2 regions of the Allorhizobium ampelinum S4 genome follow, and region 2 is predicted to be linked to the other one. Evidence: predicted binding sites of a transcription regulator. Region 2 holds the regulator's gene; the other holds the start of a gene.
The links. Region 2 encodes PhoB, which activates phosphate uptake and scavenging genes when phosphate is short. Its sites were predicted from a motif close to TGTCATNNANCTGTCAT; they were not measured.
Positions count from the first base shown of each region.

Region 1 (16,222 bases), 610 kb from region 2:
CGCCCGGCACCGAAATCGCGCTGCCCAGGGGCTTTTCGACCGTGGTCGAGCCTGAGCCTGAGCCGGAAACGCCTGAGGTGAAACAGAGCTGGTTCCAGCGCCTGAAAGCCGGGCTGTTTCGCACCTCCTCGCAGCTCACCGGCCAAATCTCAGCACTGTTCACCAAGCGCAAGCTGGACGAAGAGACGCTGGAAGAGCTGGAAGATCTGCTGATCCAGGCCGATCTCGGCGTCGAGACCGCCATGCGTGTCACCGGCACTCTGTCGTCCGAGCGCTATGGCAAGGATGTGACCGGCGAGGACGTGACGCGGATCATGGCGGCCGAAATCGTCAAGGTGTTGAAGCCGGTGGCCAAGCCGCTGGCACTGGACCTCAATCACAAGCCGCATGTCATTCTCGTCGTTGGCGTCAACGGTACGGGCAAGACCACGACCATCGGCAAGCTGGCCGCCAAACTGTCCGGCTCCGGGCTGAAAGTGATGCTGGCGGCGGGCGATACCTTTCGCGCCGCCGCCATCGAGCAGTTGAAGATCTGGGCGGATCGCACCGGCTCCACCTTTATCGGCACCAAGCTGGGCGCCGATGCTGCGGGGCTGGCCTATGATGCTTTCGAGAAGGCCAAGGCGGAGAAATCCGACGTGCTGATTATCGATACAGCCGGTCGCTTGCAGAACAAGACCGAGTTGATGGATGAGCTGGAAAAGATCGTCCGGGTTCTCTCCAAGCTCGACCCGGATGCGCCGCATACGGTGTTGCAGACGCTGGATGCCACCACCGGCCAGAACGCCATGAACCAGGTGGAAATTTTCCGCAATGTCGCCGGTGTTAACGGCCTGATCATGACCAAACTGGATGGCACAGCGCGCGGCGGTATTCTGGTCGCCATCGCCGCCAAGCACAAATTGCCGGTCTATTTCATTGGCGTTGGCGAAGGCGTGGATGATCTCGAACCCTTCGAGGCCGAGGATTTTGCCCGCGCCATTGCCGGTTTTGGCTCCTCAGGCTAAAGCACCCACCTTTAAATTCGACGCAATTTCACGTTAATCACCGTATTGAGCCCGAAGAGCAAAGCAGGATACCATGACAGCAGGAAACGCAGACCAGCAACCAAGTGCGGCAGAACAGCATCACCCCTTGCTGAAGCTGGCTTTGGAGCTTGGGCCTCTGCTGGTGTTCTTCTTCGGCAATCTGCGCGGCGAATGGCTGGCGGCGCATTTTCCGGCCCTGACCGCCATCGGCGGGCCGCTGCTGATTGCGACGGCGCTGTTCATGGTCGCCACCGTGGTGGCGCTGGTCGTGTCCAAAATCGTCTTCAAGCATTTGCCGGTCATGCCTTTTGTGTCCGGCGTGGTGGTGCTGGTGTTCGGATCGCTGTCGATTTGGCTCCAGGACGACACATTCATCAAGATGAAGCCGACCATCGTCAATGCACTGTTCGGCCTGGTGCTGCTTGGTGGATTACTGTTTGGCAAATCCTTGCTCGGCTATGTCTTCAACGCCGCCTTTCAACTCGATGACGAGGGCTGGCGCAAGTTGACCCTGCGATGGGGTATTTTCTTCCTGTTCCTGTCGGTGTTGAACGAGGTGGTCTGGCGCAATTTCACCAATGATGTCTGGGTGAATTTCAAGGTCTGGGGAACGATGCCGATCACCATCCTCTTCACGCTGGCGCAGATGCCGCTGATCATGCGCCATTCCCTGGAAAATAAGGCGGAAGAGGGCGGCAAGTGAAGGCTGTAGCGGGAGCGCCGAAAACCCATCATGCCGCCTCGTTCTGGCTGGTGGTTCCCGTCATCATTCTGGCCGTGCAGATCTTTGCCGAGCATTTCATGGGCCGGATCTGGATTTGCTCCTGCGGCTATGTGAAGCTGTTCGAGGCGGGGGTGAATACACCGGGCAATTCCCAACATTTGGCGGATTGGTACACGCCCTCGCATATCATCCACGGATTCCTGTTTTATGGTCTCGGCTGGCTGGTGCTGCGGCGCGGGTCGTTCGGTCAGCGCCTGACGCTGGCAACCTTGATCGAGTCGGGCTGGGAATTGTTGGAAAATTCACCCGTCATCATCAATCGTTACCGGGCTGCGACCATGGCGGTTGGCTATGAAGGCGACAGCATCCTGAATTCGGCGATGGATACCGTGTTCATGGCGCTCGGCTTCCTGTTTGCAGCCCGTGTGCCGGTGTGGCTAACGATTGTCGTTGCCGTATTTTTCGAGTTGCTGACGGGGTATCTGATCCGCGACAATCTGACACTAAATGTCATCATGCTGGTCTGGCCGGTGGATGCGATCAAGGCCTGGCAGGCGGCTCTGTAATGGCTTTGACGGCAAGCGCCCTATCGATAGCCGGGTAAAGACCCTTTTCTATCGACTGCGCATCAAAAGGCCCAACCCGCTTATAAACAATCGTGCCATCCGGGGCGACAAGATAGCTTTCCGGAATGCCGTAGACGCCCCAGTCAATTGCCGCCTTGCCGTTCGGGTCGATGCCGATGGCCTTGTAGGGATTGCCAAGCTCGCCCAAAAACCTGAGCGCATTATCGCTCTTGTCCTTGTAGTTGATGGCGACGATCTGGATGCGGGGGTCATTGCTCAGCTGTTTCAGCAGCGGATGCTCGTCGCGGCAAGGTATGCACCAGGACGCAAACACATTGACCAGTGTCAGCTTGCCCGTGATGGCGGAAGAGGTCAGCGCCGGAAGGTTGGAGCCCTCCAGCGGCGGCAGGTTCAGGGTGGGCGCTTTGGTGCCGATCAGTGCGGATGGAATATCGCTGACATTCTTGCCGTTGAAATCCTGATCATAGAGCATTTTTCCGGCAGTACCGGCGATCAGCGCAAAAACCGCAAGCGGAATGGCCGCCAGCAGGTAACGGGAAAGCCCGCGCTTTTCAGCGGTTTCCAGCCTGTTCTCAGCCATCAGAGCGCCTTTTCTGTCGATGGATCGGAGCGACGGCGGATGCCTGCTGCCTCCAGCGCCTTCAATTCTTTCTGACGCGCGCGCCCCTCCAGCCAGATCCAGAAGACCATGAACAGGATGGCGGCGGCGGTGAGGCCATAGGCGGTGCCGATATAGAAGGCATATTTCATGATGCGCTCTCCTGCGAGGCGACCCGGGCGGCAAGACGGCGCTGGGCCATGATTCGCCGCCGCCAGATCTCGTTACGCATCGCCATCAAATGCAGGGTGAAGAACAGCAGCGTGAAGGCCACGGCCATGATCAGCAGTGGCCGCAAAAACTCCGGATCGACGCTTGGGCCGCCAAGCTTCATGATGCTGGCAGGCTGGTGCAGCGTATTCCACCATTCCACGGAAAATTTGATGATCGGAATATTGACGAAGCCGACCAGGATCAGCACCGAACTGATCCGCGCCGATTTCGACGGATCGTCCATGGCCCGGTTGAGGGCGATCAGGCCCAGATACATCAGGAACAGAATGAACACCGAGGTCAGGCGGGCATCGCCCCAGGCCCACCATGTTCCCCACATCGGTCGCCCCCAGAGCGAGCCGGTGACCAGCGCGATGAAGGTGAAGGCTGCCCCCAACGGGGCCGCAGCCCGATGGCTGACATCGGCCAGCGGATGACGCCAGACCAGCGTGCCGATGGCGGAAATCGCCATGACCGAATAGCACATCATTGCCAGCCAGGCGGCGGGCACATGAATATACATGATCCGCACCGTATCGCCCTGCTGGTAGTCGCCCTCTGTCGTAAAGGCGAGCGTCAGGCCAACGGCCAGCAGAATAACGGTTATTCCCGCCATCCATGGCAGGACACGCGCTACCAGTGCCAGAAACCGGGTCGGATTGGCCAGCGCGTTTAATCGGGCAGTAAGCTTGGTCGAAGCAAGGCTATTGTCGGTCATGCTGCTTTCTACCCTGAGGATGGTGTTGCTGCAATTGATCGCAATCAATTGCAGGGGGTCAAGAACGATCAATCCGCTGTGTTTCTAAGCGCCAATGCGGCTGCCGATGGCCCGATGACAGCGAAGAATAAAGTAAGTGCCGATAAAAACAGAAAGGGCGGCAGAAAAGGGGCCGGGTCTTCCACAGCCGCATAGGAGGCGCTGACACCGAAAATCAGCACCGGAATGGCCAGCGGCAGAACCAGGATCGACACCAGCAATCCACCGCGCGGTAGGGCCACGGCGACGGCTGCCCCGGCAGCGCCGATGAAGGTGAGTGCGGGAGAGCCAACCAGCAGCGTCAACATCACCGCCCCGATGGCTATTTCGCTCATATTCATGAACAGGCCCAGCAGCGGCGAAGCGATCACCAGCGGCAGGCTGGTCGCCGTCCAATGGGCGAGACACTTTACGAAAACGGTCAGCACCAGCGGTGTCTCCTGCATCAGGAGCAGATCCAGCGAACCGTCATCACGGTCGGCCTGAAATAGCCGGTCGAGGCCAAGCAACGCCGACAGCAGCGCGCCAATCCAGACAATGGCCGGGCCGATGCGGGCCAGCAGATTCATATCCGGTCCGACGCCAAAGGGAATGACGGCAACCACAGTCAGGAAGAACAGCACACCGATCAGCGCGCCGCCGCCCGCCCTGACCGACAGTTTCAAGTCGCGCAGGAAAAGAGCGATCACGCCGCATCCTCCAGATCGCCGTAGTCGAAGCCCTTCATTTCCAACTGTTTCGGGCTTTCCAGGCCCAGTGGCTGGTGGGTGGCGGCCAGCACCATGCCGCCTTGGGCCAGATGGGCGCGGATCAGGCTTGAAAACATCTCATCGGCCTTCACGTCCAGTGCCGCTGTCGGCTCATCGAGAATCCAGATCGGCCGGTAGGAGACCAGCAGCCGGGCCATGGCAAAGCGCCGCTGCTGCCCGGCAGAAAGATAGCCATAGGGCAGGTGGGTGATGCCGCCCAGCCCGACCTGATCGGCGGCCTCTTCGATGGAGATACCCGCGCCGCCTTGGGGCTGTCCGAGAAATGCCTTCCAGAATTCCAGATTTTCAGCCACCGTCAGTTCCGCCTTCATGCCGTTGCGATGGCCGAGATAATGGCTGACCTCGCGGGGCGGTCGTGGCTCGGTGCCAGGTGATTCGAACAGGACGGAGCCGCGCTCTGGCCGGATGAAGCCGGCGATGACCCGCAGCAAGGTGGATTTTCCCGATCCGTTGCGACCGGTCAGGATCAGCGCTTCGCCAGATGACAGCGTGAAGGAGACGTTGCGAAACAGCAGATCTTCCCCGCGTTTTGCGGCCAGTTCCAGGGCATTTAGCCGGGTGATTTCCCCTTTGTTTAGCAAAGCTTATCGCCTTTAAAAAATTGTGCCATTTGGCCTTCTACACTCTGGAACAGTTCTTGGAAATTCTCTATAAGACCTGCAACCACGCCAGCGACCGGCGTGTCCATCATCCTAGCGCCGAACTTGAATGTTGCGTAAAGCGATTTTCACGGGCGGACAGCGGAAATGGTCGCACCCGCATCCTGATGTGCATGTAGTGCATAGGCGTCCGCACGTATGTGTTGGCTATCAGTATCAGCGGGGTTCTATCCGTGTCCAAATCGCTTGACAGTTTCAATTGCCGGTCGACGCTTTCCGTCGATGGCAAGGATTATGTCTATTACAGTATCCCCAAGGCCGAGGCCAATGGCCTGACCGGCGTCTCCAAACTGCCCTATTCCATGAAGGTGCTGCTGGAAAACCTGCTGCGCAACGAAGATGGCCGCTCCGTCACCAAGGCCGACATTGAAAACGTCGCCGCCTGGCTCGTTGACAAGGGCACGGCTGAAAACGAAATCGCTTATCGCCCTGCCCGCGTGCTGATGCAGGACTTCACCGGCGTTCCCGCCGTGGTCGATCTGGCCGCCATGCGCGATGCCATGGTGTCGCTGGGTGGCGATCCGGAAAAGATCAACCCGCTGGTTCCCGTTGACCTCGTCATCGACCACTCGGTTATTGTTGACGAATTCGGCACGCCAACCGCTTTTGCCCGCAACGTTGAGCTGGAATATGAGCGCAACGGCGAGCGTTACCGCTTCCTCAAGTGGGGCCAGCAGGCGTTCAAAAACTTCCGCGTTGTTCCTCCGGGCACTGGCATCTGTCACCAAGTCAACCTTGAATATCTCGGCCAGACCGTTTGGACCAAGGATGAAGACGGCGAAACCACTGCCTATCCTGACACCTGCGTTGGCACAGACAGCCACACCACCATGATCAATGGTCTGGGCGTTCTGGGCTGGGGCGTGGGCGGTATCGAAGCGGAAGCGGCCATGCTTGGTCAGCCGGTTTCCATGCTTCTGCCTGAAGTCATCGGCTTCAAGCTGACTGGCAAGGTCAAGGAAGGCGTCACCGCCACCGACCTCGTGCTGACCGTTGTGCAGATGCTGCGCAAGAAGGGCGTTGTGTCCAAGTTCGTTGAATTCTTCGGCCCCGGTCTGGATTCGATGTCTTTGGCCGACCGCGCCACCATTGGCAACATGGGCCCAGAATACGGCGCGACCTGCGGTTTCTTCCCGGTTGACGGCGAAACCATCAACTACCTCACCATGTCGGGCCGCACCAAGGACCGGATTGCACTGGTCGAAGCCTATTCCAAGGCGCAGGGCATGTGGCGCGATGGCGACGGTTCCGAACTGGTGTTCACCGACACGCTGGAACTCGATCTCGGCGACGTTGTGCCGTCGATGGCCGGTCCAAAGCGTCCGGAAGGCCGTCTGGCCTTGGAAACGATTGCGCCAAACTTCGCAACGGCTCTGGAAGGCGACTATAAGAAGCCCGGCCAGCTTTCCAATCGCTATCCGGTTGAAGGCACTGACTTCGACCTCGGTCATGGCGATGTGGCGATTGCCGCTATCACCTCCTGCACCAACACCTCCAACCCGAGCGTGTTGATTGCCGCTGGCCTTCTGGCCCGCAATGCTGTTGCCAAGGGCCTGAAGTCCAAGCCTTGGGTCAAGACCTCGCTGGCACCTGGAAGCCAGGTTGTTGGTGAATACCTGTCCAAGTCTGGTCTGCAAGTGTCTCTGGATGCGCTTGGCTTCAACCTCGTTGGTTTCGGCTGCACCACCTGCATCGGCAACTCTGGCCCGCTGCCAGCGCCGATCTCCAAGACCATCAACGACAAGGGCCTGATCACCGCTGGCGTGTTGTCGGGCAACCGTAACTTTGAAGGCCGTATCTCGCCGGACGTTCAGGCCAACTATCTGGCCTCTCCGCCGCTGGTTGTGGCTTATGCGCTGGCCGGTTCAGTCCAGAAGGACCTGACCACGGAGCCTTTGGGCGAAGATCAGGACGGCAATCCGGTTTTCCTCCGGGACATCTGGCCAACCTCGAAGGAAATCCAGGAATTCATCCTGAAATACGTCACCCGCGAGCTGTATGAAAGCAAATATGCCGACGTGTTCAAGGGCGATGAAAACTGGCAGGCCGTTCAGATTCCGGCTGGCCAGACCTATGCCTGGGACGACAACTCCACCTATGTGCAGAACCCGCCTTACTTCGTGGGCATGGGCAAGAGCGGCTCCGGTCTCAAGAACATCACCAATGCTCGCGTATTGGGTCTGTTCGGCGACAAGATCACCACCGACCATATCTCGCCGGCTGGCTCCATCAAGGCGGCGTCGCCTGCTGGCGCTTATCTGCTGGACCATGGCGTTGGCGTGGCTGACTTCAACCAGTACGGCACCCGTCGCGGCAATCACGAAGTGATGATGCGCGGTACCTTCGCCAATATCCGTATCCGCAACCACATGCTCGGCCCGAACGGCAAGGAAGGTGGCTACACCATCCATTATCCGTCCAAGGAAGAGATGTCGATTTACGATGCGGCCATGCAGTACAAGGCCGAGGGCGTTCCCCTGGTGATCTTTGCAGGCGTCGAATACGGCAACGGCTCGTCGCGTGACTGGGCTGCCAAGGGCACCAACCTGCTCGGCGTGCGCGCCGTGATCGCCCAGTCGTTCGAGCGTATCCACCGCTCCAACCTGGTCGGCATGGGCATTGTACCTTTCTGCTTCGAGGACGGCACCACCTGGGCCAGCCTCAACCTGAAGGGCGACGAGACCGTGACGATCGAAGGCCTCGAAGGCGAGATCAAGCCACGCGAGAAGAAGATCGCCAAGATCACCTATGCCGATGGCACGGTAAAGGATCTGCCGCTGATCTGCCGCATCGATACGCTTGACGAAGTGACCTACGTGAATAACGGTGGCATCTTGCAGACCGTTCTGCGCGATCTGGCCGCTTAATTCGGTCAATTCCTATTGAAAATACCAGCCGCCGGCGCAAATGCCGGCGGCTTTTTTGTTTTCTCTTCGCTTCAAGGTTGCCCTCACCCCAACGTGACTTGGTGTTGAAGCGGGTCCTGTTTATCCTCTCGACCATGAGCAGACAGATCGGTGATGTGGCGGGGCTTAAGACCAGGTTCATGTGACCGGTTTAAATTGCTTTGACATGTTTATGCAGTATGGACAGCGTAAGCCGGGCTGGCTGCAAGGACCGGCTGCAAAGGGGGGCAGGTCCGAGCAGTATCGGATTGGCGGCTAGAGACGCTTAGACTGCGATCATCGGCGCGATGCCGCGCTATTGTGGCCGGGCTTTAAGGGTTGAATAAAGGGGAGGGTTGAAGAATGGGGCAGTATCGATGGTTTCGATGAAGGTTACGGCAATCCCTGGAAAAGGCCTCCTTATGGGCCTGATGATGTGCTTGGCGGGTGCCTCAGTCGTCAAGGCTGAGGACGTGCGTTCGCCGAAGGGGGTTGTCGAGCTTTTTACGTCGCAGGGCTGTGTGTCATGCCCACCCGCCGACCGTGCCTTTGAAGCGCTCGCCAAACAACCTGATGTGATCGCATTGGCCTACCATGTCGATTACTGGAACTACCGTGGTTGGACCGATACGCTCGGGTCCCCTGGCAATACTGCCCGCCAATATGCTTATGCACGAAGCTTCGGCAGAAGCGGTGTCTATACGCCCCAGGCTGTGGTCAATGGCACGATGCAGATGAAGGGTACCGATGCGGCGACGCTTTCGGGAAAACTGGATGGGCTGCGGGCCAGCGGCAATGGATTGTCAGTCAAGGTTGACGCGGCCATTCAAGGCGACGCACTGTCTGTGTCAATCGGCAATGGCCAAGGCCGCGCTGATGTGATCGTCGTCTATTTCAAGCGTCGAAAAGATGTCGAGGTCCTGAAGGGTGAAAACAAGGGCCAGCGCATGACCTATTGGAACAGCGTCAGCGACATTCAATCTGTCGGCATGTGGCATGGCGATAGTTTGAAACTGACCCTGCCATCCAAGGTTCTGCGCAGCAATGATTGTGATGGATTTGCAGTCTTGCTTCAGTCTTCGACGCAAAATGGAGAGCCCGGCCGTATCGTCGGCGCAGCGATGGTGATGGCTCAATCCGCAGGAAATGAGAGTGCTAAGCAGCTCAATCCCTGATTGGCAAACAGTCTGCGCATGGCGCGCCCACAGGTCTCACATACAATATTATGTCTTCAGCGGGTCCGGCCGGGAACATTGGGGGGCTGGGGGTAAGGGGTCAATGCGCCAGACCGGACCCTTGACGCTGACGCGTCAACTGAAGACGGTGCAATCTCGTCTGCAATTGGGGCGCTGTTTTGACCGAAATACGGCGAAGGAAAAAAACCTTCCGAAATGGTACAGGTTGAGCTTTTTGGCGCAAACCGCTTACGCAGTTACGCTCTTGCAATTTGATGCCTGTCAGGCAAACTGTCACCGGCTTGTCATGAAAAGCACGAAGGAGCCCCAATGACCGATCAGCCGGATTTACCTCGCGAAGTCCCGCCCGTCACTCCTGAAACTGGCCAGCGCCCGGGCAACAGACCTGCTCCCGTGGTGGATCTTAGGGATTACAAGCAGAATCTTGATCCGTTACCGGTCACTTTTCATCGTACGGAATTGGATGCGATCCTATGGGTCTATGGCCGAATGGTTGGGGAAGGGGAGTGGCGCGATTACGCGCTCGACCACCTGAAAGACAAGGCGGTGTTTTCCGTATTCAAGCGCTCCGGTGAGATGCCTTTGTATCGGATCGAGAAAAATCCGAAGCTTGCGGCAAAGCAGGGGGCCTTTTCGGTGGTCAATACCCACGGAATGATCTTGAAGCGTGGCCATGACCTGCGCCAGGTGCTGAAAGTGTTCGACAAGGTTTTAAAACTGGTCGAATAGAGCATCCTTATGCTTTGAACAGGCTTCCAGGATAGGATTTTTCGTCGGGCAGGGTTTGGTTGCCCTCGCCGAGCGCGCGCTGCATGAAAACGGTGTCGAGCCAGGTTCCGTGCTTGAAGCCGGAGCCGTTGATACCACCCGCATGGGTAAAGCCTAGGCTGCGATGGACGCCGATTGATGCGGGATTAGCGCCGCCGATTACCGCGATCATCTGCCGGAAACCCAGTGCTGTGCATTGCGCCACCAGATCGGTCAGCAGCGCCTTGCCGATCCCCTTGCCTTGGGCTGCCTCTGCCAGATAAATCGAATCCTCCACCAGCCAGCGATAGGCGGGCCGAGTGCGAAAGGCCGAGGCATAGGCATAGCCGAGCAGACTGCCATCATCATCCTCAGCGACGATATAGGGATAGAACTGAGAGGTGATCGTTTCCATCCGGTGCGCCATCTCGGCTTCGTCGGGTGGCGTGATTTCATAGCTGGCCTTTCCGGTTAGAATGGCATGCCTATAAATCTCGGTGATGTGGGGGATGTCGGCTGGAGTGGCTGCGCGGATTTGCACGGGCATAGGACTTTCTACGCTGAGAAACAGTGTAGATTTCGTCTTGCATAGCCAGACGCTTACGGCAAGACGGCGCATGAAAAAGGGCGACCCGAAGGCCGCCCCGATGTTATCCTGTTGCGCTGTTCCGGGTTAACGACGGTCGCCCATGAAGCGAAGCATGAACAGGAACAGGTTGATGAAGTCGAGGTAAAGGGTCAGCGCACCCAGGATAGCCTTGCGGCCAGCCGTATCGGCACCATCCTGCTCGAAATACATTTCCTTGATCTTCTGCGTGTCGTAGGCGGTCAGGCCTGCGAAGATCACAACACCGATAGCCGAAACAGCAAAGGCCAGCGCCGAAGACTGAAGGAAGATGTTGACCAGCGAAGCGATGATCAGACCGAACAGGCCCATGATCAGGAACGAACCCATCGCGCTCAGGCTACGCTTGGTGGTGTAACCATAGAGCGACAGGGCGCCGAACGATGCAGCCGTGACGAAGAAGGTCTGTACCACGCTCTGGCCGGTATAGATCAGCAGGATGGACGACAGCGACAGACCCACCAGACCTGCATAGACCAGGAAGGTGGTGCGGGCCGCAGATACGCTCATCGACTGGATCTTGAAGCTCAGGAAAAATACCAGGCCGATAGGAGCCAGCATGATCACCCATTTCAGCGGGCTACCGTAAATGGCAGCGCCAAGGCTGGTCAGCATGATGCCGTTGCCGAATTGTCCGACAGCCTGGGATGTGTCGGTCGTGGTGGCAAGCATGGCGATCACGTAAGCCGCAACGCCGGTAATCGCCAGTCCAAGACCCATCAGGTTATAGACCTTCAGCATGTAGCTGCGCAGGCCCTGGTCGATCATCTCGGCCGAACCTACCCCAGTACGCGCCTGATAATTGCGAAAATCAGACATGGTTTCCTCTCATTAAGCCCCGGATTGTTCACGGTGCGGGACAGTGTCCCAAGCGCCGCTGCGGGGCTCCAGCATGCGTAGCGTCAATATGGGAGCAATAACGCTATAGAACAAGGGCTTTTGCGTTAAACCTCGGTAATGTGGCCTCTGGTCATCCAGTTCGGTTAACGGCCAAGGCCGCATCCCTGTCAGAGTTCCCGCAGAACCGGCGCTGCCTTCTGCCCCAGAACCCGCCATGTTCCGGCAAGACCGATGCCGATCGTCGTCACCAGCGCCAGCGCGACGGTGGAAACGGCGACCCCGGGAAGGAAGCTGGCGGGCAGTTTCATGATCTGGCTGACCACATACCAACCCGCAACGCTTCCGGCCAGCAGCGCGAAAATCGCCGTGGCAAGGCCAAGCAGCAGATATTCGTAGGTAAAGGCGCGGATCAGCATCGGGCGGGTCGCCCCAAGCGTTTTCAGCACCACCGCATCATGGGTGCGACCCCGATTGCCTGCCGCAAGCGCACCCGACAGCACCAGAACGGAGGAAATCAGGGCGATGGCGGCGGCGGCCCGGATGGCGACGGCCAACTGGCCAACCAGCGAATTGACCATGTCCAGCGCATCCTTCACCCGGACGCTGGTAATCGTGGGATAGGCCTTGGTGACAGCGCGCAGGATGCTGGCCTCCTGCTGCGGGCTGGCCGATGGCTCGGTCAGGGTGGCGATCCAGGCATGGGGTGCACCGGCAAAGGTATTGGGCGAAAACACCATGACAAAATTGATCGACAGGGATTGCCAATCCACCTTGCGGAAATTGGCGATTTTCGCGGTGATGGTGCGGCCCAGCACATTGACCGTTACTGTATCACCCAGCTTCAGGCCCAGTTCGCCGGCTTCTTGGGCTGAGAAAGACACCAGCGGTTCACCCTTGTAATCCGGTGTCCACCATTGCCCCTCCGTCACTGTGGCATTTTTCGGCAAGTCGGTGGCATAGGTAATACCCCGGTCGCCGCGCAGGACCCATCGGCCCTGCGGCGGCACGTTCATCTTGGCAACGTCCTGACCATTGAAAGCGGTGATTCGTCCGCGCAACATCGGCACTTCAACAACCTGTCCCTGCGGTGCCTCGCGGGCAATGATCTGGCGGAAACTGTCGAGCTGGTCGCGCTGGATATCGACAAAGAAGAAATTCGGGGCTTTTTCAGAGAGCGCACCCGTGAGATTGCGCCGCAGATTGCCGTCGATCATCGACAGTGTCACCAGAAGTGCTAAGCCAAGGCCAAGCGACAGAATGACCGAGGGCGTCAGCGCCCCGGGCCGATGGATATTGCCGACCGCCAGCCGCAGCGCAGGCGAGGGAAGCCGAGGGCTTTTCCGGGCAAGGGCTGCGACACCGTAAGCGACCAGCCGCAGCACCACGAAGCTGGCGGCCATGGCAATCAGGAAGAATATCGCCAGACGCCGGTCATAGGCGGTCAGGATCGCTAGTGCGGCAAGGGCGAGGATCGCCAGCCCCGCCACCAGCACGTAAGGCCAGGAGGGCAGGCGGCGGGTCTCGAAGCCTTGCTCGCGAAACAGCGCCGTGGTTGGCACTTGCCGCGCGTGGCCGAGCGGCATGACGGCAAAAGCCAGCGTGGTCAGCCCACCAAACAGCAGGGCCAGCAGCAGCGAGCGTGGGTAAATGGCGAAATCCGCCTGGATCGGCAGGAATTGCGCGAGATAATAGCTGGCAATCCAGGGGGCGATGGCACCAATGGCAAGGCCCAGCGCAATGCCGATGCTGGCGACCATCAGGATCTGGAACAGATAGACCATGACGACGACGGAAGCCGGTGCGCCCAGGCATTTCAGCGTGGCAATGACGCTGCGTTTACTGTCGAGAAAGGCGCGCACCGCATTGGCGACGCCGACACCGCCAACGATCAACGCCGTCAGCCCGACAAGTGTCAGGAATTGCGAAAACCGGGTGATATTTTCGGTCAGATTGGGGGCTGCCCGGTCGCTGGTGCGGATCGACCAGCCCGCATCGGGAAATTGCTGCTTGGCCTGATCCTGAATGGCCGCGAGCGACGGACTGCCAGGGTTCAGCTTGAGTTTGTAGACCTGTTCTACAAGGCTACCGGTCTGGATCAAGCCGGAGGCGGTAAGCGCTTCGCGGCTGGTGATGATGCGCGGCGCAAAGCCGAAGCCTTCGGAAATGGCATCCGGCTCGGTGGTGATGGTGCCGGTGATCACCAGCCGGACGGAGCCGACCAGCAGGCTATCGCCGATCTTTATCCCCAGCCGATCGAGCAACAAAGGGGCTGCCACTGCGCCATAAGCGTCACCGGTTTTTGTCAATAGGTCAGCCAAGGGCTGGTCCGGCGTGGAGACGAAAGTACCATAGAGCGGATAGGCACTATCGACAGCCTTGATTTCCGCCAGAGACTGATCGGACCCATCCGGCAATCGGGCCATGGAGCGCAGGCCGGTGGAGGTAGAGACGGTGCCGAGCCCCTTTAGGAAGGCACTCTCCGCCACATTGGCCTCCCGGTTGTTCAGCTCAAACCGGATGTCGCCGCCCAAAAGCGATTGCCCCTGGCTGGCGATGGACCGGGTAATCGATGTGGAGACGGAATTGACGGCGGCAATCGCTGCCGTGCCGAGGGCAATGCAGGCCAGGAAAATATAAAATCCGCCAAACCCGCCGCGCATTTCGCGGGCGCTGAGACGCAAGGCGGTTCTGAGACGTTGCAAAAATCCGCTCATGCCGAAACGGTCTCGTCCGCGAGCGTCTTGCCAGCCTTGTCATCCGGTTCGATCTGGCCTGAGCGGACCCGGACCTGTCTTGAGCAGCGACCGGCCAGCGCGGTATCGTGGGTGACAAGAACCAGCGTGGTCTTGCGCTCGGCCTGTTTGGCAAACAGCAGGTCGGCAATCTGGCGTCCGGTTGCGCCATCCAGGTTTCCAGTTGGCTCATCGGCAATCACCACGGCGGGTGAGGGGGCAAGGGCGCGGGCAATGGCGACCCGTTGCTGTTCGCCACCGGACAATTGGCCGGGATAATGGCTGAGCCGCTCGCCTAGGCCGACGGCGCGCAATTCCCGGGCGGCAATGTCGAAAGGATTTTTGATATTGGCCAGTTCCAGCGGCACGGCGACATTTTCCAGCGCCGTCATATTGGCGATCAGGTGGAAAGACTGAAAGACGATGCCGATATTGCGGCCGCGAAAATCGGCCAGCGCATCTTCACTCAAGCCATGCAGCGCGGTGCCGTTGATGTGGATTTCGCCGCTGTCCAGCCGTTCCAGCCCGGCCAGCACCATCAGCAGCGTCGATTTGCCCGAACCGGAGGGGCCGACGATGCCGATTGATTCGCCTTCTGAAATATCCAGGTCCATACCCCTGAGGACGTGGACCGAGGCGGCGGCATTGCCAAGGGTGAGATCGGCTTTTCTGAGCTGAATGATGGTTTGTCTCACGCGGTTTTCGTCCTATATGAGGTTCAAGGGCTTTAACGCCTTGGCGATGTCCGGTCGGGCATCATGATCGTCTACGCGAATTTAGGAAAGCCATCATGGGTTTTAAACCTGTCCCCCTTCAATTCGCCGTCATAGTGGTGGCTAGCCTGCTCGCAGGCGGTAGTTTTGCCCTGCCGAGCGTCGCTCAGGAACAGGCTCCGCAAGGCCAGCCAGCGGAACAGTCCATGCCTGATCAGCCTCCCGCGGACCAGTCCATGCCGGAGGATGCAACGGGGGATACGCCGGTGGCGGAAGCGCAAGTGCAATTGATCGGGCTTGGTGACAGCCTGATGGCCGGCTATCAGCTTCAGGGCGACGAGGCCTTGACGAGCCAGCTGGAAAAAGCCCTGCATGACAAGGGCATGAATGTCAGTATCGGCAATGCAGGCGTGTCCGGCGATACCACGGAAGGCGGGCTGGCGCGGGTTGACTGGTCGGTGCCGGATGGAACGCAGGGCGTTATCCTGGAACTTGGCGCCAACGATGCGCTGCGCGGTATTGCGCCGGAAGAGAGTGAAAAAAACCTGGCGGCGATCATCGAAAAATTGCAGGCCCGCAAGATTGGCGTGCTGCTGGTGGGGATGATTGCGCCGCCCAATATGGGGGCGGATTATGCCAAGAGGTTTAATCCGATCTATCAGCGTCTGGCTGAAAAATATAAAATTCCGCTTTATCCCTTTATCCTTGAGGGCGTCGTGACTGATGCCACGTTGAAACTGGGCGATGGCATGCATCCCAACGCCAAGGGCGTGGGGGTGATGGTCGAGCATATGCTGCCCGCCGTCCAGAGTTTCGCGAAAGGTTTGGAGGATAAGGTGAATTAACGACTTGCTTACCCTTTGCAAGCATGATTCGTTGTTAGCATCTGCAAAAGATTCGGGGAGCTCTCCATGCCGAGATTGTTCACTGCCCTCGAAATTCCGCGCAACGTGGCCTTGAGCCTGTCTTTGCTGCGCGGCGGGCTTCCGGGAGCCCGATGGATCGATGTGGAAAATTACCATATCACCCTTCGGTTCATAGGCGATATCGACGGGCGCACCGCCGATGAGATCGTCGATAGGCTGGATCGCATCGACCGGCCGGAATTCCAGCTCAGTCTGAACGGCATCGGGTCCTTCGGGTCGAAA
Region 1 is NC_011989.1:3,517,879-3,534,100, reverse strand. Features, by position in the region: gene ftsY (signal recognition particle-docking protein FtsY) at 1-1,007, shown strand, start outside; gene AVI_RS16585 (septation protein A) at 1,081-1,731, shown strand; gene AVI_RS16580 (DUF2585 domain-containing protein) at 1,728-2,318, shown strand; gene AVI_RS16575 (DsbE family thiol:disulfide interchange protein) at 2,293-2,919, opposite strand; gene ccmD (heme exporter protein CcmD) at 2,919-3,089, opposite strand; gene AVI_RS16565 (heme ABC transporter permease) at 3,086-3,868, opposite strand; gene ccmB (heme exporter protein CcmB) at 3,937-4,596, opposite strand; gene ccmA (heme ABC exporter ATP-binding protein CcmA) at 4,593-5,258, opposite strand; gene acnA (aconitate hydratase AcnA) at 5,510-8,203, shown strand; gene AVI_RS16545 (DUF1223 domain-containing protein) at 8,644-9,396, shown strand; gene AVI_RS16535 (DUF2794 domain-containing protein) at 9,727-10,146, shown strand; gene AVI_RS16530 (GNAT family N-acetyltransferase) at 10,154-10,711, opposite strand; gene AVI_RS16525 (Bax inhibitor-1/YccA family protein) at 10,838-11,608, opposite strand; gene AVI_RS16520 (ABC transporter permease) at 11,797-14,343, opposite strand; gene AVI_RS16515 (ABC transporter ATP-binding protein) at 14,340-15,056, opposite strand; gene AVI_RS16510 (arylesterase) at 15,311-15,919, shown strand; gene thpR (RNA 2',3'-cyclic phosphodiesterase) at 15,986-16,222, shown strand, end outside.
Region 1: AVI_RS16535 (DUF2794 domain-containing protein) is a predicted target of PhoB. The motif match lies at 9,689-9,705, and genes of this name have one in related genera.

Region 2 (16,222 bases):
CGCCAGGGGTTCAGCTATCTCGATCTGTCCGACCGGGGCGTCAACCGCTCCTTCTGGTCCATCGCATGGTCTTTGCCGGCTATGATGTTTTCATGGGTGTTCTGGTATCAGGCCTTGCTGGAGGATATTCCGGTCTATGCACAGATGCGGACCCTGTTTTTCCTGCGCATGACGATGATCGATCTGGCCAGCTGGATGCTGCCGCTGATCTTGGTTGGTTTCATCTGCCGCTTCTTCTCGATTGACGACCGCTTCAACGCCCTTGTGGTGACATCCAACTGGCTGGCGCTGCCGATTGCCTATGCCAATGCACTGCTGATCGCCATATCCGTGCTGATGCCGGGGTTAGGGCAGGTGGTGATCTTGCTCTGGCTGTTGCTTCTGCTTGGCCTGGTCGGTGGCGTATTCCGGCTGACATCGGCAGTATTGGATGGTCAGACCCTGCTGGTCTCGACCATCACCGTGGTCATGCTGGTGCCGACAACGCTACTGTCGGAATTTCTGGAACGCTATCTGGACGTCGCGCCACTATAGACATCAGATTTGACCGCCACGGCACTTGCTTGCGTTTTTCAGCGATCACCTGATCGCTCTGCGCCGGACACGAAAATTTTTATTCCGACCTGCAAGACCCATGATAGTTTGCACTCACAATGGGGATTCCATCATGATCAAACGCCGGACACTGGTTGCTGCTGCCGCTTGCCTTGCTACGCCCGGTTTGCTGAGGGCCAAGGAGCTCGGTCCGCAGGAGATTTTCTTCGATAAGGATATTCCTGTGCTGGGCAATCCAAAGGGTGATGTCACCATTGCCGAATTCTTCGATTATCAATGCGGCTACTGCAAAACCTATCACCCTATTGTCAGCAAAGTGGTGAAGGACGACGGCCATGTGCGGCTGGTGATGAAGGATTGGCCGGTCTTTGGTCCGGCCTCCGTCGTCGCGGCCCAAGCTGTTCTTTCCATTCCCGACCTTGGCCAGTACAAAGCGGCCCAAGATGCCCTGCTGGATATGAAGGGCGGATTGACGCCCGATAGCGTTTCCCAGGCGCTTGAAAGTGTTGGTGTCAACATGACCGTCGTCAAGGCTGCCGCCAACAAGAACAGCGACAAGATTTCTCGCCTGCTCGACCGCAACTGGCTCCAGGCGCAAGCGCTGAATTTTCGCGGCACGCCATCCTTCGTGATCGGAACGACACTCTATCCCGGCGCGCTGGATGAAAAAGCCCTGAAGGAGGCAATTGCCAAGGCGAGGGCTGCATAAGTTTGGTGATGGCTCCTCTGACGCTTGCCCCCCGTTCCTTTCTGGCCTCCCTGTTTGCTGCTGCCGTTGCTGCGGCCGATCCACTGAATGGAATCCGAACCCATTTGCCTGCCAGACCAAAGGGCCGCACGGTGGTTGTGGGTGCTGGCAAAGGGGCCGCCCAGATGGCAGCGGCCTTGGAGACGCTGTGGGACGGCCCGCTGGAAGGTGTTGTCGTTACTCGATACGGCTATGGCTGCCCGCTCGCCCGTTTGGAATTGCTCGAAGCGGCGCATCCGGTGCCCGATGCCAATGGTCTCGCCGCGGCTGAACGGCTGAAACACCTCGTTGCCCCGCTTGGTCCCGATGATCTGGTGATTGCCTTGATCTGCGGCGGCGGCTCGGCGCTGCTGCCCGCTCCGCCCGCCGGGATGACGCTGGAAGACGAGATCGACCTCAACAGGCAATTGCTGGCCTGCGGTGCGCCGATCAGCGCGATGAACGTGGTGCGCAAACACCTGTCCACGATCAAGGGCGGAAGGCTAGCCGCCTTGACCAAAGCGCCCGTCGTCAGTCTGATCGTTTCCGATATTCCCGGCGACAATCCGGCGCATGTTGCTTCCGGCCCGACCGTGCCGGATGCCTCGACCCGTCACCAGGCGCTAGAGATTGTTCGCGCCTATGGTTTGCGACTGCCACAGGCGGCATTGGACCACCTGAATTCTCCAGGCTCCGATGCGCCCCGGCCAGACGATCCAGCCTTTGCGCGCAACCGGCATCATGTCATCGCGTCAGCCAGCGTCTCGCTGGAGGCCGCAGCGCTGGCCGCTGAAGCGGCTGGCGTGCGCGCTGCAATCCTGTCCGACAGTATCGAGGGGGAGGCGCGTGATGTGGCTGGCGTTCATGCCGCGCTGGCCCGTGAAATCGCGGCTAAGGATCGGCCATTTCCCAAGCCGGTCGTCTTGCTGTCCGGCGGCGAAACCACGGTCACCATCAAAAACCAAGGAACGCAGGCCACAGGACGCGGTGGGCGCAACAGCGCTTTCGCGCTGGCCATGGCGCTGGGCATTGCTGGTCACGATATCGAGGTGCTTGCCGCCGATACCGATGGCATTGATGGCACGGAAAACAATGCCGGTGCCTTTGCCGATGGCACCAGCATTGTCAGGTTAAAACAACAGGGTCTGGATGGCGCGGCCCTGCTTGATGCCCATGACAGCTATAGCGCCTTTGAAGCGCTGGGCGACCTGTTTGAAACCGGCCCGACTGGCACCAATGTCAATGATTTCAGGGCAATCCTGATCCGTTGAGCGCTGGCAAATTATGCGGGCGTCACTTCATCGGCCTCGTATTTATACGTGGTCGAGCAGAATTCGCAGGTCACGGAAATCTCGCCCTCTTCTTCGCTGGCAGCGATTTCCTCGGCGGTAAAACCCTTCAGCACGCCCTTGATCTTGTCGCGGGAACAGCTGCACCGATCATGGACTGCTTGTGGTTCGTAAACGCGGACGCCGCGCTCGTGGAAAAGCCGGAACAGTAGCCGTTCGGTGCCGATCTGCGGATCGGTCAACTCGTCCCCATCGATGGTTTCCACCAGCATCCGGGCTTCCGCCCAATTGTCATCATCGGGACCGTCATACGCATTGTCGTCACCATCGCCGCCCGGCAGGTCGCCCTGATGCATACGCTCAGGGGCCTCCGGCAGGAATTGTGCGATCAACCCGCCAGCGCGCCAGCTGTGGCGCGGCTTGCCGGAACTGTCTCGATCAAACAGCTCGGCCACGGCCAGACGCACCCGCGTCGGGATCTGCTCCGACTGGCGAAAATAAAAACCGGCAATGTCTTCCAGCGAGGAACCATCCAGCGGCACGATGCCCTGATAGGGCTGCATGTAATTGCCCTGATCGATGGTGAAGGCCAGGATGCCCGCGCCAAGCAGGTCGGTCGGTGTCGATTTGCCGTCCGCCAGCGCCTGCGCCAACCGCTCTTCGTCAAAGCGGGCATAGGCACGGACATTTTCCGGCGTGGCGAAGTCGCAGACCAGCAAATCCACAGGACCATCGCTTTTGGTCTGGACGATGAACTTGCCCTCGAATTTCAGCGAGGTGCCGATAAGCACCGTCAGTGCAATCGCTTCGGCCAGCAGGCGGGCAACAGCCGGGGGATAGTCATGCCGATCCAGGATCGTGTTGAGCAAAGGCCCGAGTTGGACCGCACGGCCACGCACATCCAGACCATCGACCTGGAAGGGTACGACCCGGTCGTCACCGGCAAAGCCGAACTCGCCCAACGCGCTCAATTTGTCTGTCATGGCACAACTCCTGGCACGAATGCATCCCTGGATGAATGCAGGGCAACGCCATGCATCTACCGCACGGCGCTGCAATCTAAAATGACTGCATGACGATTATTTGGTCAAGGTAGGTTCACAGCGACCTGTCCGAACCGAGGAAAAGCCCATGCCTCGAAACAAGACGGACAAATGGTATCTTCCCGCCTCAAGATCAAGCGGTAAAATTGCGCATCAGCCATGCTCTCGCAATCTCAAAGCGCAGCACACCCTGTAACCCCGCTCTGCAAGGCTTTCAGTAGACTGAAACCATCATACTGCGCCAAGGCACCAGGCGAGAATGGACTTCTGGGCATGTAGCCGGTTTTCCGCCTCGTCGAACACAACTGATTGCGGCCCGTCGATCACTTCATCGGTCACTTCCTCACCGCGATGAGCGGGCAAGCAGTGCATGAACAGCGCATCGGGTTTTGCCTGTTTCATCAGGGCGGGATTGACCTGGAAAGGCTGGAATACGTTATGGCCGCGTGCCTTGTGCTCCAGGTTCATCGACACCCAGGTATCGGTGATGACGGCATCGGCACCGGTCACGGCGCGGTCGGCATCATGGCACAGCATGATCTCGCCGCCATTGTTGCGCGCCCAGTTGAGGATCTGGTCTTCCGGCTCAGAGCCCATTGGCACAGCCATGTTCATCCGGTAGCCGAAGCGGGCCGCCCCTTCGACCAGCGAATGCAGCACATTGTTGCCGTCGCCCGTCCAGGCCAGCGTCTTGCCCCGGATCGGACCGCGATGTTCCTCGATGGTCATGATATCAGCCATGATCTGGCAGGGATGGGTCAGGTCGGTCAACGCATTGATCACCGGAACGGTGGCGTGTTCGGCCAGTTCCAGCAGGCGGTTGTGATCAGTGGTGCGGATCATGATCGCATCGACATAGCGCGACAGAACCTTGGCCGTATCGCCAATCGTCTCGGCGCGGCCAAGCTGCATTTCCGTGCCGGACAAAAACAGCGTCTCGCCGCCCAGTTGACGCATGCCGACATCGAAGGAAACACGGGTGCGGGTCGATGGCTTTTCGAAGATCATCGCCAGCATCTTGCCGGCCAGCGGCTTGTCCGCTGTTCCGGCCCGGGTTCTGGTCTTGCGCTGATGGGCGTCGGACAGAATAGAGTGAAGGTCCTCGGACGTCATGGCCGAGAGATCGAGGAAGTGTTTCGGGGATGCCATGGTGTTACCTGTCGTTCATGCCTGAGCGATTTTGAGGGCGGCCTGCGCGGACAAAGCCTCGGCGGCCTGTTCGATGCGCTTGAGGCCTTCTCGGGCCTGTTCGGCAGTCAGCGTCAGAGGCGGAAGCAGGCGGATGACGTTATCGCCTGCCGGAACGCCCAGAATATGCTCGTGGCGCATCGCATGCAGCAGTTCGGAGGATGGCACTGCGGCCTTGATGCCGAGCATCAGGCCTTCGCCGCGCACGTCTTCGATCACGCCTGGAAAACGGTCTTTCAGACCAGCCAGACCCTGCCGGAAGATCAGCGCCACATCCCGGACATTTTGCAGGAAGTCATCGGCGAGAACCAGATCGAGAACGGCATTGCCGACCGCCATGGCCAGCGGGTTGCCGCCATAGGTCGTACCATGCACGCCAGCCGTCATGCCGGACGCAGCCTCTTCTGTGGCAAGGCAGGCACCGAACGGGAAGCCGCCGCCAATACCCTTGGCCACCGCCATGATGTCGGGGGTGAGGCCAGCCCATTCATGGGCAAAGAACTTGCCCGTCCGGCCCACGCCCGACTGTACTTCGTCGAGAATGAGCAGCAGGCCCTTCTCGTCGCAGATTGCCCGCAATTCGCGCAGGAACTCGCTCCCCACGACGCGAATACCGCCTTCGCCCTGGATAGGTTCGATCAGCAACGCAGCCGTGCTGTCGGTGATCGCCGCCTTCAATGCGTCGAGATCGCCGAACGGCACCTGGTCGAAGCCGGGCGCCTTGGGGCCGAAGCCTTCAAGATATTTCTCCTGGCCGCCAGCAGCGATGGTGGCGATGGTGCGGCCATGAAAGGCACCCTCGAAAGTGATGATGTGGAACTTCTCCGGATGGCCCTTGCTATAGTGATAGCGGCGAGCCGTCTTGATGGCGCATTCGAGCGCTTCGGCTCCGGAATTGGTGAAGAACACCTTGTCGGCAAATGTTGCCTCGACCAGCCTTGCGGCCAGGCGTTCCTGGCCGGGAACTTCATAGAGGTTCGAAAGATGCCAGACTTTTTCCGCCTGGCTTTTCAATGCCTCGACGAGATGCGGATGCGAGTGGCCGCAGGACGTCACGGCGACGCCGCCGGCAAAGTCGAGATATTGCTCACCTGTTTCAGTGTAAAGCCACGGGCCCTCGCCTCGCTCGAAACGCAGCGGCGCACGTGAAAACGTGTTGAACAGCGGCGTTGATGTCTGAGCCATGGCGGAAAATCCTTTCGAGCGGCTTTTTGAAGTCTCAATGAGTTTATAGGCTAACCACCGAAAAACCGGTGGAAAAAATCAAAAATGCCGCCTTTCGGCGGCATTTGCACTATTCCGGCTTCCGCCAGCGTTGTCAACAAAACATCGGGGCAAAGGCATTGCTCCGACATGTCCTTGCAAGCGCTGTTGAACAAACCGCCTCGATAAAAAATCGGTGGATAGCAAGTTGGGGAAAAGCCTGAAATTCGATTCACGATGATTCGGCGACTCTTGTCACGGAGTCAGGCTCACACTAGGTTAATAACGAATTACTACACTGCATGCGGCGGAAAAGTCACCAACAACACGAGGAAAGTTGGGTTCCGGAACCTTCCGGGACATGGATGATGGATTCCGCGTCAAGCGCGTGCACCAGGCGGAGATTGCGGCATGAACTGGACGGACGAGCGAGTTGAAAGACTCACGAAATTATGGGCCGAAGGCCTGAGCGCAAGTCAGATTGCGACGCAGCTTGGCGGCGTCAGCCGGAATGCCGTGATTGGCAAGGTGCATCGGTTGTGCCTTCCCGGACGCGCCAAGGCAGGCGGTCCCGCCGCGACACCAGCGCGCACACCCAAGCGGCCAGCGCCGTCCACGCCTCGTGCACCGAGTTTTGCCGCACGCACGCCTTCAAGCGCGCCGCGTCCTGCCGCGCGCACTGCTGCGGCGACCGCGCTGAACGAAGATCTCGACATGGATGTCACCGAGAACATGGCTGCTTTGCCGGTTCTCAACACCACCATTCTGCCAGCCTCGCGCCGTCTGTCGCTGACGGACCTGACCGAGCGGACCTGCAAATGGCCGGTTGGCGACCCGATGACCGACGAGTTTCACTTCTGTGGCTGCGACAGCCAGGACAATTCTCCCTATTGCAAATATCACGCGAAGCTCGCCTACCAGCCGGTAAACGAGCGGCGCCGGGCTGCTGCGAACGCGCGCTGATCTCTGCCCGTGATCTCCGATCGCATGTCATAAAAAAAGCGAGCCGCCCGGCTCGCTTTTTTCGTTCCACTGGGGTTTCGGTCCATAAAAACAGAGCAGCGATCTTATGCTTCCATCGAATAGCCGGCGCCGCGCACCGTGCGGATCACGTCCTGCATATTGGAAAAGTTGAGCGCCTTGCGCAGCCGTCCGACATGGACATCGACTGTGCGCTCGTCCACATAAATGTCATGGCCCCAGACGCCGTCCAGCAGTTGAGAGCGGGAAAACACCCGGCCGGGTGAGGTCATCAGGAACTCCAGCAGCCGGAATTCGGTGGGCCCGAGGCGCACTTCGCGGCTCTTGCGATGGACACGATGGGTTTCGCGATCAAGCTCGATATCGCCGCAACGCAGCAGGCTGGACAGAACTTCCGGCTTGGCGCGGCGCAGCATCGCCTTGACGCGGGCCATCAGTTCCGGCGTCGAGAACGGTTTGACGACATAATCGTCGGCACCGGTGGCAAGTCCGCGCACCCGTTCGCTCTCTTCGCCACGCGCGGTCAGCATGATGATCGGCAGGCGCTCGGTATCGGGCCGCATCCGCAGGCGACGACATAGCTCAATGCCGGAAACACCCGGCAACATCCAATCGAGGATCAGCAGATCCGGCACCCGCTCCTGCAGGCGAAGCTCGGCTTCGTCTCCCCGCAGAATGGTTTCGACCTCATAGCCTTCCGATTCCAGATTATAACGCAAAAGGACGCTCAGGGCTTCTTCGTCTTCAACGACGGCAATTTTCGGCAGCATTCGATCCCATACCTTCAATGAGAGAGTCTTCCCGCAAGCCTTTCCTTGTCCGCTCTGGCGAAAAAGAACACGGCAATACGAGAATTTCGATGTTTACAGCATGTTTGCGCTTCATGATGGCGCTCTACTGTGACTGGAAGGCTGGCCTGTCGCCACAGGTCGAACCTTCGGGTGAAGCCCCCACCCCATTTGGCGTCAGACGCTGAGCTGTCCGATGCCAATCTCCGTCATGGTTTCATACCGGCAGCCACAGATCATGGCTCTTGGTATGCTTTTCTTTGATATCTCAAGGTCTTGATGCCTTGAGATATCAACACGTCATGCAATGCGGGGATGGGTCAACATCCTCGCATTGTCATCTCAATCGGCGACCCCGAAAGCGGTCGTCGTGTCGTCCTTCGGGCGCTCACCCTCGGGCTGTGCGCCAGTGGCCATGTAATAGATGGTCTCGGCGATATTGGTGGCATGGTCGCCGATGCGCTCGATATTCTTGGCGCAGAACAGAAGGTGCGTGCAGGTGGTGATGTTGCGCGGATCTTCCATCATATAGGTCAGCAATTCGCGAAACAGCGAGGTGTAGATTGCATCGATCTCCTCATCGCGGTCGCGGATCGACTTGGCCTTTTCCGCCGAGCGGGTGGTGTAGACATCCAGCACTTCCTTGAGCTGGGTCATCGCCAGTTCCGAAAGATGCTCGATGCCGCGGGCCAGCTTGCGCGGCACGCCGGTGCCTTGCACGGCCATGACCCGCTTGGCATTGTTCTTACCGAGATCGCCGACGCGCTCCAGATCCGAGGCAATCCTGAGCGCACCGATGATTTCGCGCAGATCGGCGGCCATGGGCTGACGTTTTGCGATGGTGACGATCGCTTTGTCACCCACTTCGCGCTCGGCATTGTCCATGATCACGTCGTCGGAGATCACCTTCTGGGCGAGGGCGGCATCGGAATTGACCAGCGCGCGAACGGATTCACCCACCATCTGCTCGGCCAGACCGCCCATTTCCGAAATGCGGCGCATTAGATATTTCAGTTCCTCGTCAAAGGCGGTGTAGATATGCGCTGTCATGTTCTGATCCTTTAAAAAGATGCATTTTCAATCAACCGTCGGATCAGCCGAACCGGCCCATGATATAGTCCTGGGTCCGCTGGTCGTCCGGGTTGGTGAACATCTTGTCGGTATCGTTTTCCTCGACCAACTGGCCGAGATGGAACATTGCCGTGCGCTGGGACACACGAGCGGCCTGCTGCATCGAATGCGTGACGATGACGATGGTGAAATTGGCCCGCAATTCGTGGATCAGTTCTTCCACCTTGGCCGTCGCAATCGGGTCCAGGGCCGAGCAGGGCTCGTCCATCAGGATGACTTCCGGGCTGACGGCAATGGCGCGGGCAATGCACAGACGCTGCTGCTGTCCGCCGGAAAGGCCCGTTCCCGGCTCCTGTAGGCGATCCTTTGCTTCGTTCCAAAGACCGGCGCGCTGAAGGCTCTTTTCGACGATCTGGTCCATGTCTGCCTTGTTGCGGGCGAGACCATGGATGCGCGGGCCGTAGGCAATGTTTTCGTAGATCGACTTGGGGAACGGGTTCGGCTTCTGGAATACCATGCCGACGCGGGCGCGAAGCTCGACAACGTCGATAGATGGATCGTAGATATCCATGCCGTCGAGGGTGATAAGGCCGGTGACCCGGCAATGATCGATGGTGTCGTTCATGCGGTTCAGCGTCCGCAAGAACGTAGACTTGCCGCAACCCGAAGGACCGATCAGCGCCGTGACGGTATTTTCGCGGACATTCAGGTTCACGTCGAACAGGGCGCGCTTTTCACCGTAGTAAACGGACACATCCTTGCCGACCATCTTGGTGTTCACTTCGGTCATCTTCTGATCCAAGGCCTTTTCAACTGCTGATTCAGACATCATGTTCATATTCTTACTCCTCCGGCCTTTCTTTTCGCAATTGCTTGGCGAAAGCCGCGACGAACTTTCCTGGACGTTATCGCCCAGGACCGTGGTTCAGCTGGTTTCTACCACCGCCGCTCAAACCGCCTGCGCAGCAGGATGGCACCAACATTCATGATCAGCAGGAAAATCAGCAGAATGATGATGGCACCGGACGTCCGCTCCACGAAAGCGCGCTCGGCTTCATTGGCCCACATATAGATCTGTACCGGCAGGGCTGTCGACGGATCGAGCGGCGTACCCGGATAATCCGCCACGAAAGCCACCATGCCAATCAGCAACAGCGGTGCGGTCTCGCCCAGTGCATGGGCAAGTCCGATAATCGTGCCGGTCAACACGCCGGGCATGGCGAGCGGCAGGACGTGATGGAACACGGTCTGCATCTTGGACGCACCAAGACCCAGTGCCGCAGCGCGGATCGACGGCGGCACGGCCTTCAAGGCTGCGCGGGTGGCAATGATGATCGTCGGCAGGGTCATCAGGGTGAGCACCAGTCCGCCGACCAGCGAGGCCGAGCGCGGCAGACCGGCGAAGTTGATGAACACCGCCAGGCCCAGCAGGCCGAAGACGATAGAGGGAACGGCTGCGAGATTGTTGATATTGACCTCGATCAGGTCGGTCCAACGGTTCTTCGGGGCAAATTCCTCAAGATAGATCGAGGTTGCCACGCCGATGGGCAGAGCCAGGATCAACACGGTCAGCATCATATAGGCAGTACCGATCAAGGCCACGCCAACGCCTGCGGCTTCCGGGCGGCTGGATGCGCCGTTGACGAAAATACCGGTATTGAAGGACTTGGCCAGCGCGCCGCTTTCAGCCAGCGTATTCATCCAGCCGATCTGCTGGTCGGAAATTTTCCGGCTGCTCTCATCGACCGTCAGGTCGAATTGCCCCTTGAAGGCCGTATCGATTGTGGCACTGGCCAGGACCGAGACCGGAACCGTCTTGCCGACAAGCAACGGATCGGCAACGACCATATTGCGCAATTGGACGCGGACATTGTCGGACACCATCTCGGTCAATTGCTTCATTGCCGGACGATTGGATGTATCGATCTTCAGTTTTGCCGCCAGCGCATTGCGCACCAGAACCGGATAATTGGCCGCAACCAAAACATCGGGATTGGTGGCGCGCTGGTTGCTGGGATCGATCAGCTTCTCGCTAAACTCAACCGGAACGGTGATCGTTGTCTGCAAGAAGGCTGTGTAGCCTTTGGAAACCACCGACGTGAGCAGCAGCAGCAGGAACAACAAACCGAAGCTGATGGCGACAATGCCATAGGCCCGGAAACGGCGCTCAGCGGCGTAGCGACGCTTGATGCCGATATCCCGGCGAGGACGCGATACAGGGGCAAGGGCGCCAGCGCCGTGGCCTGCCGCAGCGGGGGAGAGGGTCTCGCTCATTCGTACTGCTCCCGGTATTTGCGCACGATGTAAAGCGCATAGATATTAAGGCAAAGCGTGATGGCAAAAAGGGTAATACCCAGTGCGAAGGCCACCAGCGTTTGCGGAGAGGTAAATTCAAGGTCGCCGGTCAGCTGGTTGACGATCTTAACGGTGACTGTTGTCATCGGCTCGAAAGGATTGAGCTGAATACGTGCCGCAACGCCTGCGGCCAGCACCACGATCATGGTTTCGCCGATAGCACGCGATGCCGTCATCAGCAGCGCGCCGACAATACCCGGAAGTGCTGCCGGCAGGATCACCCGCTTGACGGTTTCAGACCGTGTGGCACCCAGGCCAAGCGAACCATCCCGAAGCGAGCGCGGCACGGCAGTGATGATGTCGTCCGACAGGGAGGAGACATAGGGGATCAGCATGATCCCCATCACGAAGCCTGCCGTCAGCACGCTCTGTGCCTGGATGAAGCTGACGAAATCGCCGGTGGCGATGCCGTTGATCTTGGCGGAGATATCCCGCAGGAACGGACCGACCGAGGTCAGCGCGAAGAAGCCGTAGACGATGGTCGGAATACCGGCCAGCACTTCCAGCAGTGGCTTGGTGATCGAGCGCAGCCGTGGCGAGGCATATTCGGCCATGTAGATGGCAGCAAACAGACCGACGGGCACGGCAAACAGCATGGCGACCACGCCGATATAGAGTGTGCCGAGCAGAAGCGGGATCAATCCGAACTGGCCGCCGGTATCGGTGGCGCCAGCAGCGGCAAAGCGAGGATCCCAGACCGTGCCGAAGAAGAACCGCCAGGCCGGAACCTCCCGGAAGAAGTGGGTGGCTTCCGTCAGCATCGACATGATGATGCCGACTGTCGTCAAGATGGCGATGGAAGAGCAGATGACCAAGGCTGCCTGAATGGCTTGCTCCACCCGATTGCGGGCGCGAAAGCGTGGCGCGATCAACCGAAGCCCGAACAGGGCGCCTGCGAGCGAGGTGGCGATTACCACGATGGTCAGCGCCAGATCGTTGATGGCGCGCATGCCGTTCAAGGCCTCCGCCGCCACGATCATGTAGGGCTCAGGCTCGCCGGCCAGCGGTACGCCTTGTTCGGCCAGCATTGTGCGGGCAGTCGTGGCATCTGCGCTTTTCAACTTGGCCAATTGGTCGTCGTCAAGGCTTTTCAAGCCACGAGCGATTGCACCGATGGTGCCGTAATTGAGGTTCTGGGTGGCTCCTGCCTGCGCCTTGACCGCATCGGGCATCGCATCGCGTACACGCGTTTCGATCAGCGATGGCGCAATCGCCATCCAGAGGCCCAGCACCAGGAAGGCGGGTACAACTGCCAGAATAGAAACAAAACTGCCATGATAGCCATAGCGGGAATGCAGGGCAGACGCGCGGCCTTGCGCGAGCGACTGTGCCCGTGACGAGCCCAGCAGATAGCCGATGATCCCGATAGCTATGACGATAAAAATTAGGATTGACGTACTCATTCTACCATCCCCGGCCTCTCCACGCCCTGCCGCCAAGGGCTGGGCCGCATGTTACGTCATCAATAAACATCAACCGCAACATCATGATGAGGCTGGCGCGGACAGTGTTCGCGCCAGCCTCAAAGTCTTACTTGCCAGCGGTGAACTTGGCGCGGAACTCTTCGCGCTCCTTGTCGGGAGCCGGAACCAGGCCGTAATTGGCCAGCGGGCCGTCAGTGCCGATCATCTGCTCGGACAGGAAGAAGTCGACATATTCCTTCATGCCAGGGATAACGCCGAGATGGGCCTTCTTGACGTAGAAGAACAACGGACGCGAAACCGGGTATTTGCCAGTGGCAACGGTCTCAACCGAAGGCTTGACGCCGGAAACGGTGGCAACCTTCAGCTTGTCTGCATTGTTTTCATAGAAGGACAGGCCAAATACGCCAATGGCGGTCTTGTTGGCAGCGATGCGGGCCAGCGTTTCGCTGTAATCGCCGTCGATATCGACAGCCTTGCCATCCTTACGCACGGCGATGCACTTCTTAGGCGCATCCTTTTCGCCAACGGCAGCCTTGATGACGTCAAGAGCACCGGCGTCCTTGCAGCCCTGCTGGAGGACGTTGACTTCGAACACTTCGCGCGTGCCGTGCTTTTCGCCCGGAATGAACGCCATGATATCGGTGTCCGGCAGGCTCTTGTTGACTTCCGACCACTTCTTGTAGGGGTTGGCAACAAGCTTGCCGTCAACCACGACTTCAGCAGCCAGACCCTTGTAAAGGTCGGTCGGCACCAGGGCGAGGTCCTTGTTGGAGCTGTCGACGGCGAAAACGATGCCGTCATAGCCGAACTTGACTTCCTGGATGTCGGTCACGCCAGCAGCCTTACAGGCTTCGGCTTCGGACTTGTTGATCGGACGCGATGCATTGGCGATATCGATGGTTTCCGGACCAACGCCCTTGCAGAATTCCTTCAGGCCAGCGCCGGTGCCGCCGGATTCGACGACCGGGGTCTTGAACTTGGTAAAGGTCTCGCCAAAGGTTTCAGCAACGATCTTGGCATAGGGAAGAACGGTGGAGGAACCAGCGATCTGGACCTGATCACGCGCAGCGGCGGCGCCAGCAAAGGCGACTGAGGCGACCAGAGCCGCTACGGACAGTTTCAGCATATTCATTTATCTCTCCCGAGAATGAGCTTTCGTGTGGGATGCAAGCGTCTGTCGCTTACAATCGCCGTGCTCCGGCGGCTTGTTCTTAAGCCCCGACAGGCTTTGCTTTTATGTCAGTTAGGTGAAACATTTGTGACAGTTCAACCATTTGATATATCTATATAAATATTCCAAGAGTTAAAAAGAGACACGAAATCTGTCAAAATCGGACGGTAAAGTCGGTCCCCTGGCCAAGTTCCGAGCGGATGATCAGCCGCGCGCGGTGGCGGGTCAGGATATGCTTGACGATGGCAAGCCCCAGGCCGGTTCCTTTCTTGGAGCGGCTATCGGCAACACTGACACGGTAAAAGCGTTCCGTCAGGCGCGGCACATCCTCGGCAGGCACGCCCGGCCCCTTGTCCACCACGCTGACTTCCACGCCGCTTGTTTTCTGGCGTAGAAAGACGTCCACCTGCTTGCCTTCCTGGCCATATTTACAGGCATTTTCGATCAGGTTTTCGAAAACCTGGATCAGTTCGTCGCGGTCGCCCGTGACCTCGATGCTATCCTGTGGCAGATGCAGGCGCAGATCCACATCCAGCTCTGCGGCGAGTGGGGTCAGGCTGTCCCGCACATGGCTTAGAACGGGCTGGAGCGACACTTTCTGGTCAGGCGCCAGATGGGCTTTCAACTCCAGCCGCGATAGGGACAGCAGATCGTCCACCAGCCGGCTCATCCGGTTGGCCTGATCCAGCATGATGCCCAGAAAGCGCTCTTGCGCCTTCAGGTCGTTGCGGGCGGGGCCGAGCAGGGTCTCGATGAAACCGCGCAAGGAGGCAAGCGGCGTGCGCAGTTCGTGGCTGGCATTGGCGACGAAATCCGAACGCATTCTGTCGATCCGGCGCAGTTCCGAAATATCGCGAAACGTCATGACGAAAAGGGCAGAATCCCGCTTCAGTTGCGGTAGGGACAAGGGCGCGACCCGCACCGCGAAGACCCGCTCGGAGGGCAGCACCTCGGAATGTTCGATCTGGTTGGGCAAGCCATTGCCGACGGTCTCGCGCACCATATCGAGAATGCCGGGTGACCGCCAACGGGCGGAAATATGCATGCCGGTTTCCAGCTTGCCAAACGCCTTTTCGGCGGCGCCGTTCTGGAAGACCACGCCTCCATCCGAGCCGAAGACCACGCAGGGCAGGTCGATGGCCGTGATTGTCGCCTGCACAAGCCCCTCAACTTCCTCGCCGTGCGGCAAGACAGGCGAGGCTGCCACAGGGAAATGCACCGGCGGATCTTTGTCTTCTGCGCCCTTATAGAGCAGGATGACCATCAGCGAAAAGAGCAGCAAGACGACGCCGAACTCGCTATCGGCACCGGCCAACACCGACGAGCCGGAGACCAGGATCGCCAGGAGGATAAAATCCCAGCGGTCGCGCAATCGCTCGCCAAAGCGCCGCCAGGATGGAAATAACTGCTTCAATGAAAACCTCCGGCGGCGGTATGGGTGGGCTGGAGAGATACCCTATTCCTGTTGCATGACAGGTTTTTACCGCCTACGCACGAATGAATGTCAACGCACGGACGGGAACGAAGCGTCGCACTCCCACGTTTCAAACAGGTTGTTGAAGATTTTGACAGTTTCATGGTCAATATACTCAAATCAGACGGTCTTGGTGACAGGGAGAATGGAATGGATGACGAGCAGCAGGCAGGCAGTCGCGGCGTAACTTTGCGGATCAGGGGTGAATTGCGCGCCTTTGATATCGACGATCCGGTTCTGCCGGACTGGGTTGAAAAGGAAGCGCTGAGCTCTGGCGGTCATCCCTATGACAAGAAGTTGAAAAGAGAGGTCTATGAGGAGGAGTTGAAAAAACTCCAGATCGAACTGGTTAAGGTGCAGTATTGGCTGCAATCGACCCGCAAACGTGTGATGGCCCTGTTCGAGGGGCGAGATGCGGCTGGCAAAGGCGGCACGATCCACTCCATTCTCGAATATATGAATCCTCGATCGGTCCACAATGTCGCCTTGACCAAGCCATCAGAAACGGAACTCGGTCAATGGTATTTTCAGCGCTATATCACCCATTTTCCGGGCGGCGGCGACATGTCGTTGTTCGACCGTTCATGGTACAATCGAGCAGTTGTGGAGCCGGTCATGGGTTTTTGCACGCCCGACCAATACGAGCATTTCCTGGAACAGGCGCCACGGTTTGAAAAGCTGATCGGGCAGGAGGGCATTTACTTCTTCAAATTCTGGCTCGATATCGGCCAGGAAATGCAGATCAAGCGATTTCATGACCGCCGTCACGATCCGCTGAAGGTCTGGAAACTATCGCCCATGGACATTGCCGCCCTGGATAAATGGGGCGATTATACCGAAAAACGCGACCGGATGCTGAAGGAAACCCATACCAAGCACGCCCCATGGATTGTAGCCAAGGCCAATGACAAGCGCCGGGCTCACCTCAATGTCATAAGGCATATGCTGCTTTC
Region 2 is NC_011989.1:403,278-419,499, forward strand. Features, by position in the region: gene AVI_RS01935 (hypothetical protein) at 1-534, shown strand, start outside; gene AVI_RS01940 (DsbA family protein) at 665-1,264, shown strand; gene AVI_RS01945 (glycerate kinase type-2 family protein) at 1,273-2,553, shown strand; gene AVI_RS01950 (Hsp33 family molecular chaperone) at 2,565-3,554, opposite strand; gene argF (ornithine carbamoyltransferase) at 3,846-4,763, opposite strand; gene AVI_RS01960 (aspartate aminotransferase family protein) at 4,779-5,987, opposite strand; gene AVI_RS01965 (GcrA family cell cycle regulator) at 6,417-6,968, shown strand; gene phoB (phosphate regulon transcriptional regulator PhoB) at 7,073-7,756, opposite strand; gene phoU (phosphate signaling complex protein PhoU) at 8,117-8,824, opposite strand; gene pstB (phosphate ABC transporter ATP-binding protein PstB) at 8,868-9,683, opposite strand; gene pstA (phosphate ABC transporter permease PstA) at 9,782-11,119, opposite strand; gene pstC (phosphate ABC transporter permease subunit PstC) at 11,116-12,603, opposite strand; gene AVI_RS01995 (substrate-binding domain-containing protein) at 12,731-13,756, opposite strand; gene phoR (phosphate regulon sensor histidine kinase PhoR) at 13,950-15,167, opposite strand; gene ppk2 (polyphosphate kinase 2) at 15,420-16,222, shown strand, end outside.